3 regions of the Paenibacillus sp. EKM301P genome follow, and region 1 is predicted to be linked to each of the others. Evidence: predicted binding sites of a transcription regulator. Region 1 holds the regulator's gene; each other region holds the start of a gene.
What was found. Region 1 encodes LexA, which represses DNA repair genes until DNA is damaged. Its sites were predicted from a motif close to CGAACATATGTTCG; they were not measured.

Region 1 (6,689 bases):
GCAGAGTTTTTTAGTTAAAGGAATTGTTACACTATGCGCCGAATGAGTCGCTGAAGTGATCAGTTTTGAAGCATACATATAAATATTTTGATGGCACAAAGTTACTTCGACACACTTAGAATAGTAGATTTATTATGTAATCATTCCAATATTCTGAGAGGGGATATTATTACTGGTGATGAAACTGCAGAAGCAAACGGGAGAATAGACTACAAAAAATAGATTACTATAGAGAAATTAATATATTGTATGAAGCGACAAGAGTGACACAAGGCAAACCGTAATCATAGTGAAGCTGGGGCCGTGACCCAAAAGATCGTGTTACGCCGCATGGAGTGTAAATAGGTACTGTATGGAACACTGAGCCTCAGATTAAGCTGAGGCTTATTTTCATGTGTACCAATTTACGAACTTATCAGTGTGACTGATAACGCGTGGGCTATCAACGTTATAAAGAACGAAATCACAAAGCTGAATGGGTTCGCTGCTGCTTTTTGGTGACTCATTCCGTTCATTGATTTAGCAAATGATTGAAGATATGCTTGTATGTAGTGCGGGGTTGGCATTATTGATGATTATTGCTTCATTCATTGCCGTCTTATCCCTTCATCAATCATTTCTTATGGAAGGAATCCCTTCTGTTCCAGCAAATCCTCTGTGACCTTCCACAGTTTTTGCTGCATCTTGGGATCTCCTCCAGGTGAGACTGGTTGAATAGATTTCCCAGTTCCGACGTTAAAGTATCCACCTGTTTTTTTATGATATTCCGGATCTACAATTAATCGGGTGATGATATCTGCTCCTCTTCGCGGATCTCCAAGATGAAGGATTTTCAACAATCGTTCTAATAGAGGGGCAAACCAAAGTTCTCGTCCCAATCCGGTAACATTGAATCCTGGATTTAGTGCATTTACGCTGATTCCCGTATCCGACCATCGTCTTGCCAGTTCAGCAGTGAACATAATATTCAATAATTTGGTCTTTCCATAGATGGGCGATGAGCCACGAGCGGTAAAGGCAGTTGTATCCGTTAAATCCTCGGGGAGCTTCAAAACTCCATGGCGGCGTGAAGCTTCGGAGGCAACATTGACAACTCTGGCCTTGCCTACGTTCTGCAGGCACGGTTTTAGTGTATATGTTAACAGCCACGGCGATAAATAATTTATGGCAACCATTTCAGGAAACCCCTCGGGAGTGACGCGTTGCTCAAAAGCATGGATACCCGCATTGTTTAACAGCACATCAATATTAGAGTATGCGGCGGCTATCTCATCCCCGATTCGTTTAACATCCTTCAGTACCGATAAATCTCCATAAAAAAAGTCAACCTTCGCTGATGGGCTAACCAGCTCAATCTGTTTTCTTGTAGCTTCAGCACGTTCTCTACTCCTGGCAGTCAAAACAAGGTCAAAGCAGCCGCGTTTTCCCAATTCAACTGCGACTAGTTGTCCAAGACCACTGGTGGCACCTGTTATGACAACGGTAGTATTTTTAGACATTCGTCATTTCTCCTTCATGTGTTACAATTTTATTGGAGTAGCCAATTCGGTGAGTTAGTACATTTGGTTGACATATGTCCACTATAATAATTTGGTTGATATATGTCAATCAAATTCGACTTGTGGTTTTTTTAACGAGAGAAAGGTGATTGAAGATGAAATATAATGAAGTTAAAAATGAACCAAGGGAGAAATTGGAGATTGAGTTGGGCGAGCAGCTTAACGCACTTATCAGCGCTTCACACGCCCTGAATGTCAGAGCTGCTGCGAAATTTGACTCCTCCTTACAACCTGCCGCCTTCCATATTGTTCGTTGGCTGTATTCTTATGGCCCAACAAATGCCGCCACTTTAGCGGAATCAACTGCGATGGATCGAAGTTCAGTGAGTCGTCTTGTCAAACAGCTTGAGTCTTTGGGGTATTTGAACAGAGAGGCCTCCCGAAGTGATGGACGAGGAATTGTATTATCTCTTACTGAGCATGGACAGCAAAAATTAATTGATGCGCTTAAGGAGAAAGAGTCCGTTTTCTATGAACGAATTTCGGACTGGGAAGATGCTGAGCTTCATAATTTTAACCAAATGCTTAGGCAATTTAATGGACTCCATCGCCACGGAACACAACCTTAAGAAGTGACCCGCATGTAAACACTTGCAAACAATATCGTCACTTTAAGATATCGGCTTTTATTTTTTCATAAGCAGCTTGGATATAGAGTAGAAGTGGATAATGAAATCTACCCGAATGTGTATTTTTTATGTCAGACAAAGCTCCCCTTACTTTGACAATCAATAAGCAGTATGTTTATGGATGATGATAAATAGGAAGGAAAGGATGAAAATAATGAGTATGAAATTAGGAAGGAAAACTACTTTATGTTTCTCCACAATTGCTCTCTTATTTTCAGTTTTGTCCCCGCTATCAGCCTCGGCAGATGTAGCAAGCGTCACCCATGACACCTATACAAACTCTTTAAATCAGGAATTAGTTTCATCTCAATTAGTAATTTTTAAAGATGACACAGCATATACAGATGTATCTATTGTCGGGAAGAGAGTGAAATTTTCGATAAGTGGTTTAGAAAACCCGTTTAACACTAATTATTACAATCGATTAGTCTGGACTAGTACTGATGAAGAACCCAATATAAAAAATATTCTGACAGTAAAAGTTGCGCCAAAGACAGGGTCGCTTTACAGTTCCAGCAACTATGAAAACCTTTCACTGATAAAACAAAAAGTCAACTCTGACTCACCTGTATATGGATGGATTCAACTAGAATCCAAAGAGTGGGTTAAAGCAGGATCAGCTATAATCAAATATTAGAAAATTCCTAATGTGTAGTATAAGTAAATACTATAAATAAGCGAAATCCCCGCCAACCAGCTAAGGTAGTGGGGATTTTTCAATATAAAATAAGACTTCATCAACTATTGACAGAGTTTTTTAGAAAATTGTTGAAAGTAGTGTTCTTAAGAAGGGAAAAGTGTTTCGAAATCTGGAAAAACGCCATCACTAAGCCAACGGGTAGGGCCTTCAAAACTTCCATCGAGTGTAGCGGTAGCATAATCTCCATTGGAGCCATACAAAGTAATAGAGATATTTTTTATTATTTGTATTTAATGTTATAAATGTGTAATGATTTTGTACATAGTTCATTAGTTGTGAAGAATATTCCTTACTTGTCTTTGTTTGTTACGATATGTTCATAAAAAGTTCACTTACATGAAAATTTGGTTGCAGCTAAAATAATCACATCCAAAAATGAAAGGTTGAATTAAATGCCAACAACTAAAAAGGAAAGCTTTTACTTTGGGGTTATTATGTGTTTTGGAATGGTCGTTATTATGACCTTCTATAATCTTTTGATTAACGGATTGATTGGAAAAATTAGCTTGATTACCATTGCTGTTGAATTTCTAATTGGATTTATTATAGCGCTCATTTTAGATTTATATATCGTGGGTCCTGTAGCAAAAAAAGTTGCTTTAAGTCTACCTTTTGATAAATCCAAAAAAATATTTTTAATTATCACGATTTCAACATGTATGGTGTTCGGAATGGCCTGTTCTATGTCTTTCTACGGTTTATTAACTTCAATTCTAAGTCAGGGTATTGGCGATCATTCATTATTTGAAGCCTATTTAGAAATTTTTATAAAGAACTTTGTTGTGGCCTATCCATTACAATTATTGGTTATGGGTCCTGTTGTTCGAGCCTTGTTTATAAAATTTATAAAGAAAAGCGGGCAAGTGGGACCTTATAAAAAAGTATTAAATTAAATAATAGAGCAAATCCATTGCAGCAATGTTAAGCTAATGAATGGTTTTACAGCTAGAAATGCTTAAGTTATGAAAATCGGATACAAGTTTGAGGAAGCTATAACTGGCGGGATTGGTAGTTTGGTGTATTATTTAACACAAAAAAAGCAGGAAGAATTCTTCCTGCTTTTTGCTTGAAAATAATTATTAACGTCTGCGTTGTCCATCATTCACGCTAAACAGATTAACAGCCAGTGCGTTACCTCTTGCACGCGCATTGGCTCTTTGGTTGGAACGGATGTTTAATCTTCTTCTTCTCAATTCACGGTTGCTGTGTCTTCTGCTCATAATATCACCTCCCTTCAAAGAAATGAAGGTACGGTTAAATCTTAATGATGTTTATGCTTACGCTTGGAAATTTTGATATTTAATGCGTTAGTTGCGAGTGCATTTCCGCTTCCTGTTTTAGCAGCTGCGGCTTGAAAGACTTTAACGACCAGATATCTGTTTTTCCCGATGCGATGCTTATACGTTTTAACTCTATTTCTGATCATCTGCATAACTCCTTTGCTTTAGGTCTGCTATATACATATGTCAATTGTGCTAGTAATGTATCAGCATAAATCTACTAAAGACAAAAAGAAGCTAGTACCTATGTTCCTAAATGTTTAACAAAAAAAGCTCATGCTAGCCTGCGTTCGCCTTCCCAACTTTACGTTATAGAGGAAGGCCACCGTAGGTTCATATGTGTCAAATTTCCATTTGTTTAGCTAATAAAAGTAAACAGTTTAAGATCAGAGTGGAACTATCTCGGATATGGGGCGGATATAATAGTAGAGACAATATAGGTTGCTGAAAAGGAAAGAATAGTTGGAGACACATACATAGTAAATATAACAAAAATATAAAACCGGCTCGCCTAGGCGGCCGGTTTTATATTCGTGGTAGTATAACGGGGAAGAAAGCACGATAAATCAGTGGAAGTCCCGGAAGAGTCCAACAACCTTGCCCAATATGCTGACGTGTGTCAGTCGAAGTGGCTCAAAGGCTGGATTTTCAGGTTGAAGCCGGATATGATCTTTTTCTTTGTAAAAGGTTTTAACTGTAGCCTCGTCTTCATCTGTCATAGCTACTACAATGTCTCCGTTATCAGCGGTCTGCTGCTGACGCACGATTACATAGTCTCCGTTAGCAATACCAGCTTCAATCATGCTTTCGCCTACAACAGATAACATGAATATTTTATCCTCACCAACAAAGTGTTGGGGAAGAGGAAAGTAATCTTCAATATTTTCTGTCGCCGTAATAGGAAGACCAGCGGTTACTTTGCCGACGACGGGAACACGACTAATGGAGTAATTAATCAAGTTGCTGTTATCCGATTCGTCTTGACCGAGTAATTCAATAGCCCGTGGTTTCGTAGGATCGCGGCGAATGAGTCCTTTTTTCTCCAAACGATCCAAATGACCATGAACCGTAGAACTGGAGGCCAATCCGACTGCCTCGCCTATTTCGCGCACAGAAGGGGGGTATCCCTTTAGACGCACTTCATTGCGGATAAATTCAAGAATGGCCTGCTGGCGGCTCGAAATCTTAGACATACCGTATCAACCCCATTTAGTAACGTTTGGGAAAATTATAGCATAGAACCTCCGTTCGTACAAACATAAGTTCTAAATAATCCCTAAAAATATTCACGAACTTTTGTTCTCTTTTCTATTGAACAAAACAAACGTTCGTGTTATATTGTGAAAAACATAAGAACAAACGTTTGGAGGACGCGGCCAATTATGAAATATAGCACTTATCAAAGTATTTTTCCGATGAATTTAGAGAATTTACAGGAGACCCGAAAAGAGGGTAAGGTACGTTTGTTACAGGCTCTTACCAATACTCTTTTACTTAAGCTTCTTATTCTAGTAATTATCGTTTGGGTTGCAGGGGCAGGTGTACTTACGGTTTTCGCAGCACCTCCAGTTTCCAATGAAGAAGTGATTAAGCTGACTGTACAACCTGGAGATACGTTATGGAAGATTGCCGTGAATCATAAACCGGAACGAATGGATACACGGGTATATATTGAAGGAATTGTACGTATTAATGGTTTGGAGGATCGGGGAGTTCAGGCAGGTCAGGTACTTAAGCTCCCACCCTTCTGATCTATAAGACTAAAGAGCTTGTCAAGGAGCGCAATGAGGGAGCCTTGACAAGCTCTTTTCTACATGTCAAAGTGTATTATATCTTTGCTTTTATGGAGGGGACACAATTTGGATATAGACAGTTTGGTACAGCGCATTAATGAATTAGCGCGCAAAGCAAAAGCCGAAGGATTGACGGAAGAGGAAACCACGGAGCGCGCCAACCTTCGGGAAATTTATTTAGGCAACATTCGCCGTAATTTTCGGCAGCAACTTGAAACCATTGAATTTGTGGACGATGATACGTCGAAGGGAAATGGCGGGCTGAAGCATTAATGTTGCTAAAGCCTGCATCATTTGCCTTTTGTTATTAGGTATCTTTCTTGGTATCTATATAGATCAGCTTTAAGGCAATTGTTTTAATGTAATATTTATTGGGAAGGGAATTGAGAGATGGCCCGATCATTTGAAAGAAAAGTACGTAAAAACACAGCGCATTTAAATAAAACGCGCAAGAAACAAGGCATTCAAACCATTAACGGCGCAGGTTCAGCAATGGACATTTTCCGTGGCCGTAATATTACTGTGCCAATCATGCTGGCTGGTCTTGCTGTATTGTACATGCTTATGAGTTACTTTTTGACTAAGACCGGCATGCGGGGAATGGATTGGCTGGTATTTGGCTTGTACTTGATGCTGGCTGTTATCTTCTTCATTCGCCGTCCTTATTTAAAAGTGGGAAAAGATACCCTTTATATGTTAAAAGGTGGCAGAGAACGGCCGATGACGGC
Region 2 (6,689 bases), on a different contig from region 1:
GATGGCTTCAGAAAATTCATTTGATATCGTCTCCAAAATGGATATGCAGGAGTTAACAAATGCGGTTCATCAGACGGAGCGTGAAATTGAAACAAGATTTGATTTCAAGGGGAGCAAAAGTAGCCTCAAGCTTGAGAAAGATGCTCTTACGATTGCATCGGAAGATGAATACAAGCTGAATGCGGTGATTGATATTTTGCAATCTAAAATGGTCAAACGAGGTTTATCCCTTAAAAATGTGGAATTTGGAAAATTGGAACCAGCCTCTTTAGGTTCAGTGCGTCAGCGTCTTTCTCTTAAGCAGGGAATTGATCAGGATAACGCCAAAAAAATTAATATCCTTATTCGGGATTCCAAGCTAAAAGTGAAAAGTCAGATTCAAGGTGATCAAATTCGAGTGACTGGAAAAAATAGGGATGACCTACAGGCCATTATTCAATTGCTGCGGAAAGCTGATCTGCCGTTGGAGCTTCAATTTACAAACATGAAATAAGCCGTTTTCTCTCATAGATTTTGTAGGACTAAACGTTGCTTGATGTGCAGCAGGTTATTTTGACATGCGTTTTGCGCCATATTATACTTGTAACGAAAATGCAGACATTAAGGTGTATAACGCTCGTCGAAAGCGATTTTACATAGGATTGATTTCAATCCGAAAGCTGCCATTTGTAATCAAGTACGATAATCAGGGGAGAGTGTGTTGTGAATTTACCCAACAGAATTACAATAACGCGGATTTGCCTTATCCCGGTGATGATGCTGGCTTTGCTGGTGGATTTTGATTTTTATCCGCCACCGATTGAGATCGGTGCTTTCAAGCTGCCGTATAATCAGCTGATTGCGGCTATTATTTTTCTTGTAGCAGCCAGCACAGACGGCCTTGACGGATATTTGGCTCGTAAAAATAATATGGTCACCAATTTGGGCAAGCTGTTGGACCCCCTTGCTGATAAGCTGTTGGTAACTGCTATTTTGGTTTCTTTGGTAGAAATGGGAAAAATTGATTCATGGGTTGTCGTTGTGATTGTCAGTCGTGAGTTTGCGGTTACGGGTCTAAGACAGATCGCTTTATTGGATGGCTCTGTGGTTGCTGCAAGCAATTGGGGGAAATTAAAGACGATCATCCAGATCGTTGCTATTGTAGCACTGCTCATTAATAATTTCCCGTTTGTTTTTCTGGGTATTCCGTTTGATTTAATAGCGATATGGGCAGCTGTGTTAATCACCATTTATTCGGGTATTGATTACTTTGTAAAGAATATCCATTTGCTGAGCTCCTCTAAAGTGTAACAGGATAAATCTTATGGAAACAGCAATAGGGACTTAACTTATTGCTGTTTCTTTACATAATTCCCACAATATATGCATCATAGGAGGACGAATTGATGAAAGCTGAAATCATTGCAGTAGGAACAGAGTTATTACTTGGACAAATAGTAAATACAAATGCCCAATATTTATCACAAGAGCTAGCTACAATCGGAATTGATGTATATTTTCAGACTGTAGTTGGCGATAACATGGATCGACTTCAGGAAGCGGTACGACTTGCTCAGAAGCGTGCGGATATTATTTTGTTTTCTGGTGGGCTGGGACCAACTCAGGACGATTTGACAAAAGATGCGATAGCGGCTGTATTGGGGCGGAAATTGCAGATAGATCGTCTTGCCATGGACAAGCTAGATCAGTTTTTCCGGAACCGCGGGGTAGAAATGACCGAGAATAACCGCCGGCAGGCGCTTTCTATTGAAGGAGCCACTCCGCTTGAAAATGAGACAGGTTTAGCTATAGGGGATGCAATTGCACAGGACGGTAAATTTTATGTGGTTTTGCCCGGACCGCCTAAGGAGCTTAAACCTATGTTTGCAAATCATGCCAAACCATGGTTGCTTCAGCAGGCATTGAGCGGTGAGGAGATGCCGATTTATTCGAAAATGCTAAAATTTGCAGGGATCGGTGAGTCAGCTCTTGAAACTCGCTTGCTAGATCTGATCCAATCCCAGACGGACCCCACGATTGCTCCTTATGCCAAGGAAGGGGAAGTTACGATCCGTATATCCACCAAGGCGGCCAGTGAGAGTGAAGCTTTAATTAAGCTGACTGCCACGGAAGTACAAATTCAACAACGTCTTTCCGAATATATGTATGCAAGTGAAGATGTTACGCTGGAGAAGGTGATTGTAGATTTAATGGCCAAACGCGGACTCACTGTGAGTGCGGCGGAAAGCTGTACAGGCGGTATGCTGATGGAACACATCACTTCTATACCTGGCAGTGCTGTTATGTTTCAAGGTGGAATCGTGTGTTATTCCAATGAAATGAAGATGAAATTGCTCAATGTGCCCTATGATTATTTGGAAGGCGACCATGCGCCAGGCGCAGTGAGTAAGGAAGTAGCCCTTGTGCTTGCAGAGCAGGCAAGAATGATTATGGACAGTGATTTCGGACTTTCCGTTACTGGTGTAGCTGGGCCAGGATATTCCGAGCGAAAGCCAGTCGGTCTGGTGTATATTGGTATTGCTCAGCGTGACAAGGAAACGGAGGTATATGAGCTAAATTTAAGCGGTAACCGTGAGACCATCCGTTTGCGATCCGTCAAAGCTATCTTGTACAGATTGTGGCGTCGATTGGTAGAGAACGAGAAACTCTCTTAATTATCGATGAGTTGTTTTAGATAGATATTCATGATATAATCTTCTTATCGGAAGAACCGTTGCAAAGCTTTTTGCCAGCGGTTCTTTTTTCGTTTTATGAGAAAGGTTTAATTATAGAAGAGAGCTGCGGGAAATAAAAAAACGAATGTATGTTCGAAAAAATGCTTGGCAAGCGTGTCAAAACAAGGTATTATTAAAGTACAAACAATGAAGGATGTGAGTTTATTGTCAGATCGTCGTGCTGCGCTGGATATGGCGCTCCGTCAAATAGAAAAGCAATTTGGTAAAGGTTCCATTATGAAGTTGGGTGAGTCTACTCACATGCAAGTGGAAACAATCCCCAGTGGTTCGATTGCTTTGGATATTGCGTTAGGAACGGGCGGCTTTCCAAGAGGCCGGATTATTGAAGTATATGGACCGGAATCATCCGGTAAAACGACAGTAGCTCTTCATGCTATCGCAGAGGTGCAAAAAACAGGCGGACAAGCCGCCTTTATCGATGCCGAGCATGCGCTTGATCCGTCGTATGCGAGCAAGCTGGGTGTCAATATTGATGAGTTGTTACTATCGCAACCAGATACAGGTGAGCAGGCATTGGAGATTGCCGAAGCTCTTGTGCGTAGTGGGGCAGTGGATATTATCGTCATAGACTCTGTAGCGGCACTTGTACCGAAGGCAGAGATTGAAGGCGAAATGGGAGATTCCCATGTCGGTCTTCAAGCGCGTTTGATGTCACAGGCATTACGTAAGCTGTCTGGAGCCATTAATAAATCGAAAACCATTGCTATCTTTATCAACCAGCTCCGTGAAAAAGTAGGTGTTATGTTCGGTAACCCTGAAACTACACCAGGTGGACGTGCTTTGAAGTTTTACTCTACGGTACGTTTGGATGTTCGTCGTATCGAAAGCTTGAAAATGGGTAACGACATCGTGGGTAACCGCACACGTATTAAAGTCGTGAAGAACAAAGTTGCGCCTCCTTTCCGTCAGGCCGAAGTGGATATTATGTACGGTGAGGGTATTTCCAAAGAAGGAAGCTTGATTGACATCGGTACGGAGCATGACATTGTCGACAAGAGCGGAGCTTGGTATTCCTACGAAGGCGAGCGCCTTGGTCAGGGACGTGAGAATGCAAAGCAATTTTTGAAGGAAAATCCGAACATTGCTAGTACGATCGAGCAAAAAATCCGGGTGGCCAGTAATTTGATTACAACAATTGCTCCACCGACAGAAGAAGAGTTGGCGCAGGAGGCCAAGGAAGAACAGGAATTGCTGGAGCTTGAATAAGCTTGCCTGAGACTTCGCTTTTGATCTGTCATGTGAACTGTAGCCGGGGATTATGGTACAGTCTGTTTGAATAGCATAATTCTGATGCCCTGCACAGTTGTGCAGGGTATTTTTGCATCAAATAAAGTCTGCTTTGTCAGCAGAATCTAACTTTTGCGTAGCAGGTGATCGTAGGCTGCTTTCGTGAATTTCAAAGTGAGGGAAACATAGTGCAGTTGGACGATAAAGATGAATACACTTCGGAAGAAGATAAACAGCAAGGGATTTCTCTTTTTCCAGATCATGAGGAATTGATGATTACTAGAGTGGAGCAGGGGCAGAGACGCAACCGTGGAAGATACATCATTCATTTTGGTCCATATTCACTGTCTGTATTGGAAGATGTAATGATCAAGTACAACATGTTCAAAGGAACGTCATTCGTCAAAAAAGAACTAGAAGATATCGTTCTGGCAGATGAAAAACAACAGGCTTATGTACATGCGCTGCGCTATTTGGGGCAAAAGCCTCGTACACGTCAGGAAATTGCCCAGCGTTTAGCGCAAAAGGAAGTGGATCAGACTGTTATTGATGAGATATTGGTGCGATTGCAACGGGAGAAGCTTGTAGATGATGATTTATACGCCCGTCAGTGGGCAAGACAGCGTATAACAAGCCAACGTAAGGGTAAGATGTGGATCAGACAAGAACTTCGTCAGAAGGGCATCTCTAAAGCCTCTATCGGGGAAGCATTAGGTGAGATCACTGACAATGAGGAGTGGGAGAGTGCATTGTCGATTGGACGTAAGAAATGGAATCAGGTACGTGGTGATATAATGGATAAAAAAAGGAAAACATTTCCGTTTCTTATGAGACGCGGATATTCGGGGGATATGACACGCCGCGTGGTCAATCATCTCAGTGCGGCTGAGCGAGACGAAGCTTTCGATGACGAGGAATTACTGCATTGGGAGGAATAAGTTGCAAAACGGTAGCTGAACTTCTGGCTAGATGAGCTGATTATGATATGGACAGCTGCACGGTAGTCTACTAATGTTTGCATTCCCTTGACAATGCCATTTGTCAAATAATAAAATATATATGAAACGATATTTGTGGAGTGCCCTTTTTCCTTCCAAAAAAGCGGAATCCACGGTAAAGTTCTCATCGCCAAATAACAAGTGATGCCGCTATGCCAGGCGGAATTGTACGTGTGAAAGCATGTGCATATGAAATGAAGCGACCTTGAGTCGTTATCTTAGTTTGACGATCAAAGTAAATGTGACAATTTCAAAAAGTCCCAAGGAATGCCTTGGAGGAACCAACGGGGAGGTGAACAGTATGATGACTGCGATCTGGTTCGTTCTCGTTGCTGTAGCCGCGTTATTCTTTGGGTTCGGGATTGGTTATTTTATTCGCAAATCTATTGCAGAAGCTAAGATCTCCAGTGCGGAAGAAGCTGCCGCGCAAATCGTGGAGAACGCGAAAAAAGAGGCAGAAGCGCTGAAGAAGGAAACGGTATTGGAAGCGAAAGATGAAATTCATCGCATCCGTGCCGAAGCTGAAAAAGAAACTCGTGAACGTCGCAATGAAATTCAACGACAGGAACGAAGATTGCTGCAAAAAGAAGAATCGCTGGATAAAAAATTGGAATCGCTGGAACGCAAAGAAGAACAAGTGGCCAACAAAGAGAAACGAATCGATGAAACCCAGCAGCAAATTGATTTGATTTACAAGAGCCAGGTAACTGAGTTGGAGCGTATTTCTAATCTTACGATGGAGGATGCAAGAAGTATTATTCTGACCAACGTAGAGCAGGAAGTTCGTCATGAAACAGCTCAGATGATTAAGGAAATTGAACAGCAGGCCAAAGAAGAAGCGGATAAAAAGTCCCGTGAAATCATCACACTGGCCATCCAACGCTGTGCGGCAGATCATGTAGCAGAAACGACGGTTTCTGTTGTGACATTGCCGAACGAAGAAATGAAAGGCCGGATTATCGGACGCGAAGGCCGTAACATTCGTGCACTTGAAACCCTTACTGGAATCGACCTCATTATTGATGATACGCCGGAAGCTGTTATATTGTCCGGATTTGATCCGATTCGTAGAGAGATTGCGCGTACTGCTCTTGAGAAGCTCGTAGCGGACGGACGGATACATCCGGCTCGTATTGAAGAGATGGTGGAAAAATCCCGTAAAGAGGTGGACGAACGAATCCGTGAGTATGGTGAACAGGCCACCTTTGAAGTGGGTGTGCATAGCTTGCATCCGGATTTGATCAAGATCTTGGGACGTCTCAAGTTCCGTACGAGTTACGGACAGAACGTATTGAAGCACTCGATGGAAGTTGCATACTTGACAGGTCTAATGGCCGGGGAACTGGGCGAGGACGTTGTACTGGCAAGACGGGCAGGCTTGCTGCATGACATCGGGAAGGCGCTGGATCACGAAGTGGAAGGATCACACGTTGAAATTGGCGTGGAACTGGCGAAGAAGTACAAGGAACACCCGGTCGTTATCAACAGCATTGCTTCACATCACGGCGACTGCGAAGCGACTTCAGTGATCGCCATGCTGGTTGGAGCGGCAGATGCTCTGTCAGCAGCAAGACCGGGAGCGCGGCGTGAAACGCTAGAGACGTACATCCGTCGTCTTGAGAAGCTCGAACGCATCTCCGAATCTTTTGAAGGCGTTGAGAAATCATACGCAATTCAAGCCGGACGCGAAGTTCGTGTCATGGTACAGCCAGAGAAAATTGATGATGCG
Region 3 (6,689 bases), on a different contig from region 1:
TCGCAAGTAAACGGATAATGAGAAAACTCTATGTGAATGGTTTAACCATTTGCATAGAGTTTTTTTGGAATTTTGTGTTTAACAGCGGTCATAGGACGCGCAATCACTGTCAAAGGAAGTAGTTTTCAGGTGAGTAGCTTTTGAGATTGAAATAACATCTCCCGCTGTAAAAGCAGTTTTATAAATAATAGAAAGGTCATCGGTTTACTGCACTTTACTACAGTCATAAATGTGGTGCATTAATATATGTGACAGACCAGCTTTGTACATGGCAGAAATTTCGTTGCGCATACTTCCTGATTACAGGTGTTTAAGATAGGTGTGTTATTCGGACAAGCTTATTTAGTTGTATTTTATAATAATTAATAAATGCAATGATGTTTTACAGTTTTGAGAGGCTCAAAAAGTGTCAATATAATGTTTTTATTCTATTTCGATGGATAGGATGAACATTAGGAAAAAGGCTTGTCTCAAAATAAACATAGAGACAAACCCTTTTTTAATTTTATTCATACCAAATGCTGTCTTCTGAAATCCATTGGACTCAAACCTAAGTGCGTTTTTATAAATTTTGTGAAGCTAGAAGGCTGTTCAAATCCAAGCTTCTCAGCAATTTGATGAATAGGCTCTTTAGTCGTTAAAAGCAAGTTTTCTGCAAGTTCCAGCACCCTGGATTTGATAAAATCCTGAGCTGTTCTACCGGTTTCTTTTTTTAGCATGTCCGAAAGATAATTAGGTGAATACCCCATTGCTTGAGCAAGACCTTTTACACTTGGTGTACCTGATCTTTCAATAATATCCACAGTACACAGTTCATTTAAAAGCTCTTCGAACTTGGTGACGGCGTCTTTATAAACCACTGCTCTAGTGATAAATTGCCTGCCATAAAAGCGTTTAGCGTAGTTTAAGAGTAATTCCAAATTGGACACAACGAGTTCTTTCGTGTAAAGGTCTATATTTTTACTGTATTCATTCTCAATGTTCTTCACTATACGTTCAATCGTCTCTCTCTCTTGTTCAGAGAGCTGCAAGGCTTCATTTGCTTCGTATTCAAAAAAGCTGTACTCGGATATTTTTGACCATAGTGTGGTTCCTCTGATCATGTCAGGATGAACACAAAGCATCCAGCCATCCGAATATTCAGGTGTATAATTGCCCTCAGAAATCATGATTTGACCAGGAGCTGTGAAAACAAGGCTGCCTTCACGAAAATCATAGTTTTTTCTGCCGTATTTAAAATCACATTGAGTACCACTTTTTAGAGATATCACATAAAAATTCAACATGACGTCAGTGTTAAACATGGTTTCCGATGGATTAGCATTTTCAAAATTCATCGCAGTAATTAATGGATGTTTAGGTTTATTGTATCCGAGTAATTCATGTAAGTCAGATATTGATTCAACCGTTAACATGATTTGCCCTCCTTATGAACAAAACAATTCCTCGCAAATAGAAAGCTCTTCTTATCATATCCTTTGAATTTCAAGTAAGACATAGTCTAATCCACGATAAACTTGTTTGAATTACAGAACTATTTATCAGTAATCTGGACAATATCATCAGTAACCTGGATATGTACCTAATCGAATGGGTTGCAGTATAAATATATTACTTAAATGAAAAGGAGAATTACGATGATTACAAAAATCATCCTTATTACTGGAGCTACTGATGGAATCGGAAAAGTTGCGGCGAAAACCATGGCAAAGCAGGGACACACTGTGATCATTCATGGACGGAATCAAAACAAAGCACAGAAAGTATGTGAAGAGATAATTGCTAAAACAGGCAACAATAAGGTGGACATTATAACAGGTGATTTGTTTTCTCTTGCTGAGGTCAAACGCATGGCTGCAGCTTTTAAACAGAAATACGATCGGTTGGATGTCCTGATTAACAATGCTGGTGCTATATTCAGTAAAGATAGGGAGCTAACCAAGGAGGGACTTGAAAAGACAATGACCCTTAATGTATTTTCACCATTGCTCTTAACAGAGTTATTATTAGATGTTCTTTCAAAAAGCCCCTCAGCAAGGATCATTAATACCTCTTCCGCAACACATAGGATTGCCAAAAAACCAGATTTCAGCGATTTACAGTTGGAAAAGGACTACACCTCGTCCGGTGCGTATGCATCCTCCAAATTGTATACGATTTGGATCACAAGACACTGGTCAGCTGAACTAATGAGAAGGGGACTGAAAAATATAACTGCGAACGTGTTACATCCTGGTGCTGTTGCGACTAGATTTGGACAAGACAACGATAAAGGTTTTATTAATAATATAGTGTTTAAGTTGGCACTTCCATTCATGAATACGCCAGAAAAAGGAGCTGCTACAACCGTATATTTGGCCACATCACAAGAAGTAGAAAAGGTTAATGGGAAATTCTTTGGTAACATGAAGGAGGAAAAACCAAGGGATCGATATTATTCTGTAGAAAACGAAATAAAAGTTTGGGATTATTGCCAAAAGGTTATTAGCCCTTATATGAATAAATAAGTACGGAGCAATAATAAGGTTTAACGATGGCCCCTCTGCTTTCCTGAAGTTGAGGGGCTTTTTGTATTCATTTTCTTTCCTAATAATCAGTAATAGGGACAACTTTGTCTGTAATCAGGCTATGTTAACCACAGATCTGGAGTTTTAAACTATAAGTATCCATTAAGACAACCTTAGATGCGTTATCACGCTGTACCTAAGTGTAGGCTGGAAATAGTGTATGAAGGGGGATGAGATAGGGATACGAATACAATTCAAATACAACAATTTAGCTAATATCTGAAATATATAATATGAAAAATGAAAGGGGTATAACAAGTATGTGTAAAGTTCATGCATTGAGTGTTCCCAGTGCGAATGCGCCATTTGAACGGACGATGATTGAACGGAGGGTATTGCGCCCAGATGATGTTCTAATCGATATTAAGTATAGTGGTGTATGCCACACCGATGTTCATATGGTCCATAATGATGGAGGTTACTCTCAATTCCCAATGGTTCCCGGTCATGAAATGACAGGAATTGTAGAAGCGGTTGGAACGGAAGTAACTAAGTTTGTAGTGGGTGACCGGGTTGGAGTAGGGCCTCTCGTGAACTCTTGTGGAGAGTGCGAGAATTGCCTACGTGGTGAGAATATGTTCTGTAAAAAGGGCATGGTCATGATGTATAATTCCGTAGACTACGATGGAAATATTACTTACGGTAGTTACAGTCAAAAAATTGTAGTGAAGCAAAATTACGTACTTCAGATCCCAGATAGTTTGGGCTTAGATGTTGCCAGTCCACTACTCTGTGCAGGAGCTACGGCTTACTATCCTTTGAAACATTGGGGAGTAGGTCCAGGCAAAAAAGTCGCTATCGTCGGTATTGGAGGTATCGGCCACCTAGCTATCAAATATGCCCATGCATTAGGAGCTGAAGTTACGGCCTTGAGTCAGACAATGGATAAGAAAAGCGATGCGCTAAGTTTTGGCGCCGATCATTACTATGCAACGAACGATCCTGACACATTCTCGACGCTAGCTAGTCAATTTGATGTGATTTTCAACACGACCTCTGCAAGTCTTAATTTAGATGCTTACGTATCCATGCTTAATATAAATGGTACGTTTGTTATCATCGGTGATTCCGGTAAGCCGAACCAATTTAATACGCTCAGTTTGCTTATGGGTCGTCGCAGAATTGCAGCAACGCCTGGAGGCGATCTTCTTGAAACCCAAGAAATGCTTGATTTCTCCGCAGAGCATGGTATTGTCCCTGAAATTGAGGTAATTCACACCAATCAAATCAACGAAGCTTTTGAGCGACTTATCCGAAATGATGTACGATATCGATTTGTTATTGATACATCTACCTTTTAAGTCGTATTTTCGAGGATAACTCAATAGACCAAACATCATCAAAAGCACTTATCTGAAAGACAGGACTTACAATAGAGCGGACGAATTGCTGCTCGTCCGCTTTTCTAATTTATAAATACGCTAGTAAATTAACTCATAAGAATTTAAAAAGAGAAGAAGTGAATTTGCATTGAAAACATTGGCCATAGTTGGTGCAGATCCCGGATTGGACTTTTCACTGGCTAAAACGTTTGGTAAACACGGATTTCGCTATGATTTCAAGAACATAAGAGAAACTAGACCAGTATACTGAGCAATTAACTAAATTGAGGCTCAAGGTTTTGCTGCGGATATTACTAACAAAGCACAGCTTACTAGAGCTTTTCAAGAAATTAAAAGTACATTGGGAACTATAAATGTCATGAAATTCAGTCCATACAGCGGAAATGTACCTACGACATCGTTGAAGAAAGCCTTTTTTTAATTGAATTCAAATGTGTATACCAAGTTTCCGCTTTTTCAAGACAAGATAAAATGTTATACATTGGTTCTTTATTTTGTTGACATTTAAAAGATGAAGCCCAGCCAACCAGAATTCCGTTCCGATCCTCATCCCCCACGAGCACATTAAGCTTTCTTGGCCTTTATGATCACAGAAATAATGTGATGATCCACGCTCGTACCAGATACCCAATTTTGATGATTGATTTACATAATCCTATAAATTACCTGAATACAGAACTAATGTTTGGCATTATAATAAATAAGAATACATGTTCGTACGTATATGATCGTTTTTTTGGAGGGTGCAGCATGACTAAAACAACTGAGCGGACAATTCTTTTGGCGGATTGCCAGTCTTTTTATGCGAGTGTAGAAAAAGCTTCCTACCCAGAGTATAAAAATAAACCGCTTGCGGTAGCAGGCGATCCTGCACGCAGGTCTGGAATTATTTTAGCAGCATGTCCTATGGCCAAAAGTTTCGGGGTGTCTACAGCAGAACGGCTCGGTGAAGCCCTCAAGAAGTGTCCTGAGCTTGTGATCGTCCGTCCCCGTATGAAACACTATATCGATGTCTCTTTAGCAATTACGGATATATACAAGGAATACACTGACCTGGTAGAGGTGTTTAGTATCGATGAGCAGTTTCTGGACATTTCGGGTAGTTTTAAAATTTTTGGAGATTCTTTAACCGTTGCAAGAGAAATTCAAAAGAAGGTTCTTTTACAAACCGGGGTTTGGGTACGAATAGGAATCAGTTCCAATAAGGTTCTTGCCAAAAGCGCAACCGATATTTGGGCTAAAAAAATTAAAAGCGGTATATTCACGTTGCCCAAGACAGAATTAGAGCAGCTGCTCTGGCCACAGCCAGTTAATAAAATGTTTGGGGTAGGTTCGCGGATGTCGTCCCATTTTGAGCGGCTTGGTATGACAACCATTGGAGATATCGCTAGAACGTCTCTACCAGATCTTAAGTCTAAATTTCGCGCTCGTTTTGGAAAACAGTCGGATATACAGGCGGAGGTCATGTGGAAAACAGCCAATGGTCTAGATGAGAGTCCTGTAGCTCCGTATACCTTCAGTTCTCCACAAAAGTCGGTAAGCCATATGATGACCCTACCCCAAGATTATCTGGAACCAAATGAAGTAGAGACCATCCTGCTTGAACTCTCGGAAGAAGTTTGTCGAGACAGTCGTCGTAAGGGGTGCATGGGCTCTGTCGTGACCGTTAGTTGTATATGTAGCCCATATGAGGCTCCCACCGGATTTTCCAGGCAAATGAAGCTTACAGATCCGACTAACAATACGAATAAAGTGTACAACGCAGCAAAAAAAATATTTTATAATTTTTGGAACGGTATGCCGATACGACGCTTAGGTGTCACTTTAAGTGGGTTGGTTGACGACCAAACTTATCAACTTTCCTTCTTTGAGGATCATGAGCGTATCCGCTCCTTGGAAGAAGCAACAGATAAAATTAAAGAACGCTATGGTAGCGCAGCTATCGTAAGAGCGTCCTCTTTGACCCAAGCTGGTCAGGCACTGGAGAGATCCCTAAAAATCGGGGGGCATTATAAATAAATGAAGGGATATACTGATGTAATTTAGAATTACTAGAGCAAGGTCAGATCCCACTACATATTGGTCTGAAGAGTTCTTGGGAAACAGGTAAAACTAAAAAACTGTTAATCTTTGAATTAAAGTCTAGAAAATTATTGCTGGACTTTGTTAATACTACAATGCTATTTGGTATTTTAGCTGTGTTTTATACTTTTCCTTCGGTTCGAATCCATACTCCTGTTTGTCCCAGCACTTTCCGCTGAATTTCACTTGCAATACTCAACGGATCTCCGAACAGGGAGAGACTTCCGCTCATATCCAGAAATTGTTCATCAATGCTGAAAACCTCAACCAAATCCGTATACTCATTATAGATTTCTGTTATTTTTAATGAGACATCGATATAATGCTGCATGCGCAGGCGTACAATGATAAGGTCAGGACATTTTTTACAGCTTCCCCCAGACGTACTGCAGTGGATATACCATGTTTTTTGGCCAGCGGACACGTGGCTAAAATAATGCCTGAACGAAGTGCAGGGTCACCGGCCACAACGAGCGACTTATGTTGGTATGCGGGATTATCCGCTTTTTCGACGCTCGTGTAAAAGCTTTGGCAGTCCGCTAGAAATATGGTTCTACTTCCACGCTCCTTCACAATGTTGACCTCCTCTCCTGGCATGTGATTAATCATATTCCAGAATATTCTTGAACATATACCCTTATAGTAGTATTATATATAGAACAAGTGTTCCTAATACAAATGTATTTTTTGGAACATT

Region 2: a site for LexA is predicted at 2,797-2,810, ahead of recA (recombinase RecA). Genes of this name have one in related genera too.
Region 3: a site for LexA is predicted at 4,585-4,598, ahead of HFD99_RS01895 (DNA polymerase IV). Genes of this name have one in related genera too.

The regions. Positions count from the first base shown of each region.
Region 1 is NZ_JAALFM010000006.1:325,805-332,493, reverse strand. It holds gene HFD99_RS17120 (SDR family NAD(P)-dependent oxidoreductase) at 621-1,499, opposite strand; gene HFD99_RS17115 (MarR family winged helix-turn-helix transcriptional regulator) at 1,655-2,128, shown strand; gene HFD99_RS17110 (hypothetical protein) at 2,343-2,825, shown strand; gene HFD99_RS17105 (DUF2798 domain-containing protein) at 3,281-3,781, shown strand; gene HFD99_RS17100 (hypothetical protein) at 3,968-4,108, opposite strand; gene HFD99_RS17095 (hypothetical protein) at 4,150-4,314, opposite strand; gene lexA (transcriptional repressor LexA) at 4,735-5,361, opposite strand; gene HFD99_RS17085 (LysM peptidoglycan-binding domain-containing protein) at 5,551-5,919, shown strand; gene HFD99_RS17080 (DUF896 domain-containing protein) at 6,028-6,234, shown strand; gene HFD99_RS17075 (hypothetical protein) at 6,352-6,689, shown strand, end outside.
Region 2 is NZ_JAALFM010000004.1:420,922-427,610, forward strand. It holds gene HFD99_RS13410 (YajQ family cyclic di-GMP-binding protein) at 2-493, shown strand; gene pgsA (CDP-diacylglycerol--glycerol-3-phosphate 3-phosphatidyltransferase) at 703-1,290, shown strand; gene HFD99_RS13420 (competence/damage-inducible protein A) at 1,386-2,654, shown strand; gene recA (recombinase RecA) at 2,880-3,941, shown strand; gene HFD99_RS13430 (regulatory protein RecX) at 4,151-4,900, shown strand; gene rny (ribonuclease Y) at 5,262-6,689, shown strand, end outside.
Region 3 is NZ_JAALFM010000001.1:367,390-374,078, reverse strand. It holds gene HFD99_RS01910 (helix-turn-helix domain-containing protein) at 510-1,415, opposite strand; gene HFD99_RS01905 (SDR family NAD(P)-dependent oxidoreductase) at 1,638-2,507, shown strand; gene HFD99_RS01900 (NAD(P)-dependent alcohol dehydrogenase) at 2,828-3,868, shown strand; gene HFD99_RS01895 (DNA polymerase IV) at 4,661-5,929, shown strand; partial or broken gene HFD99_RS01890 (Y-family DNA polymerase) at 6,132-6,589, opposite strand.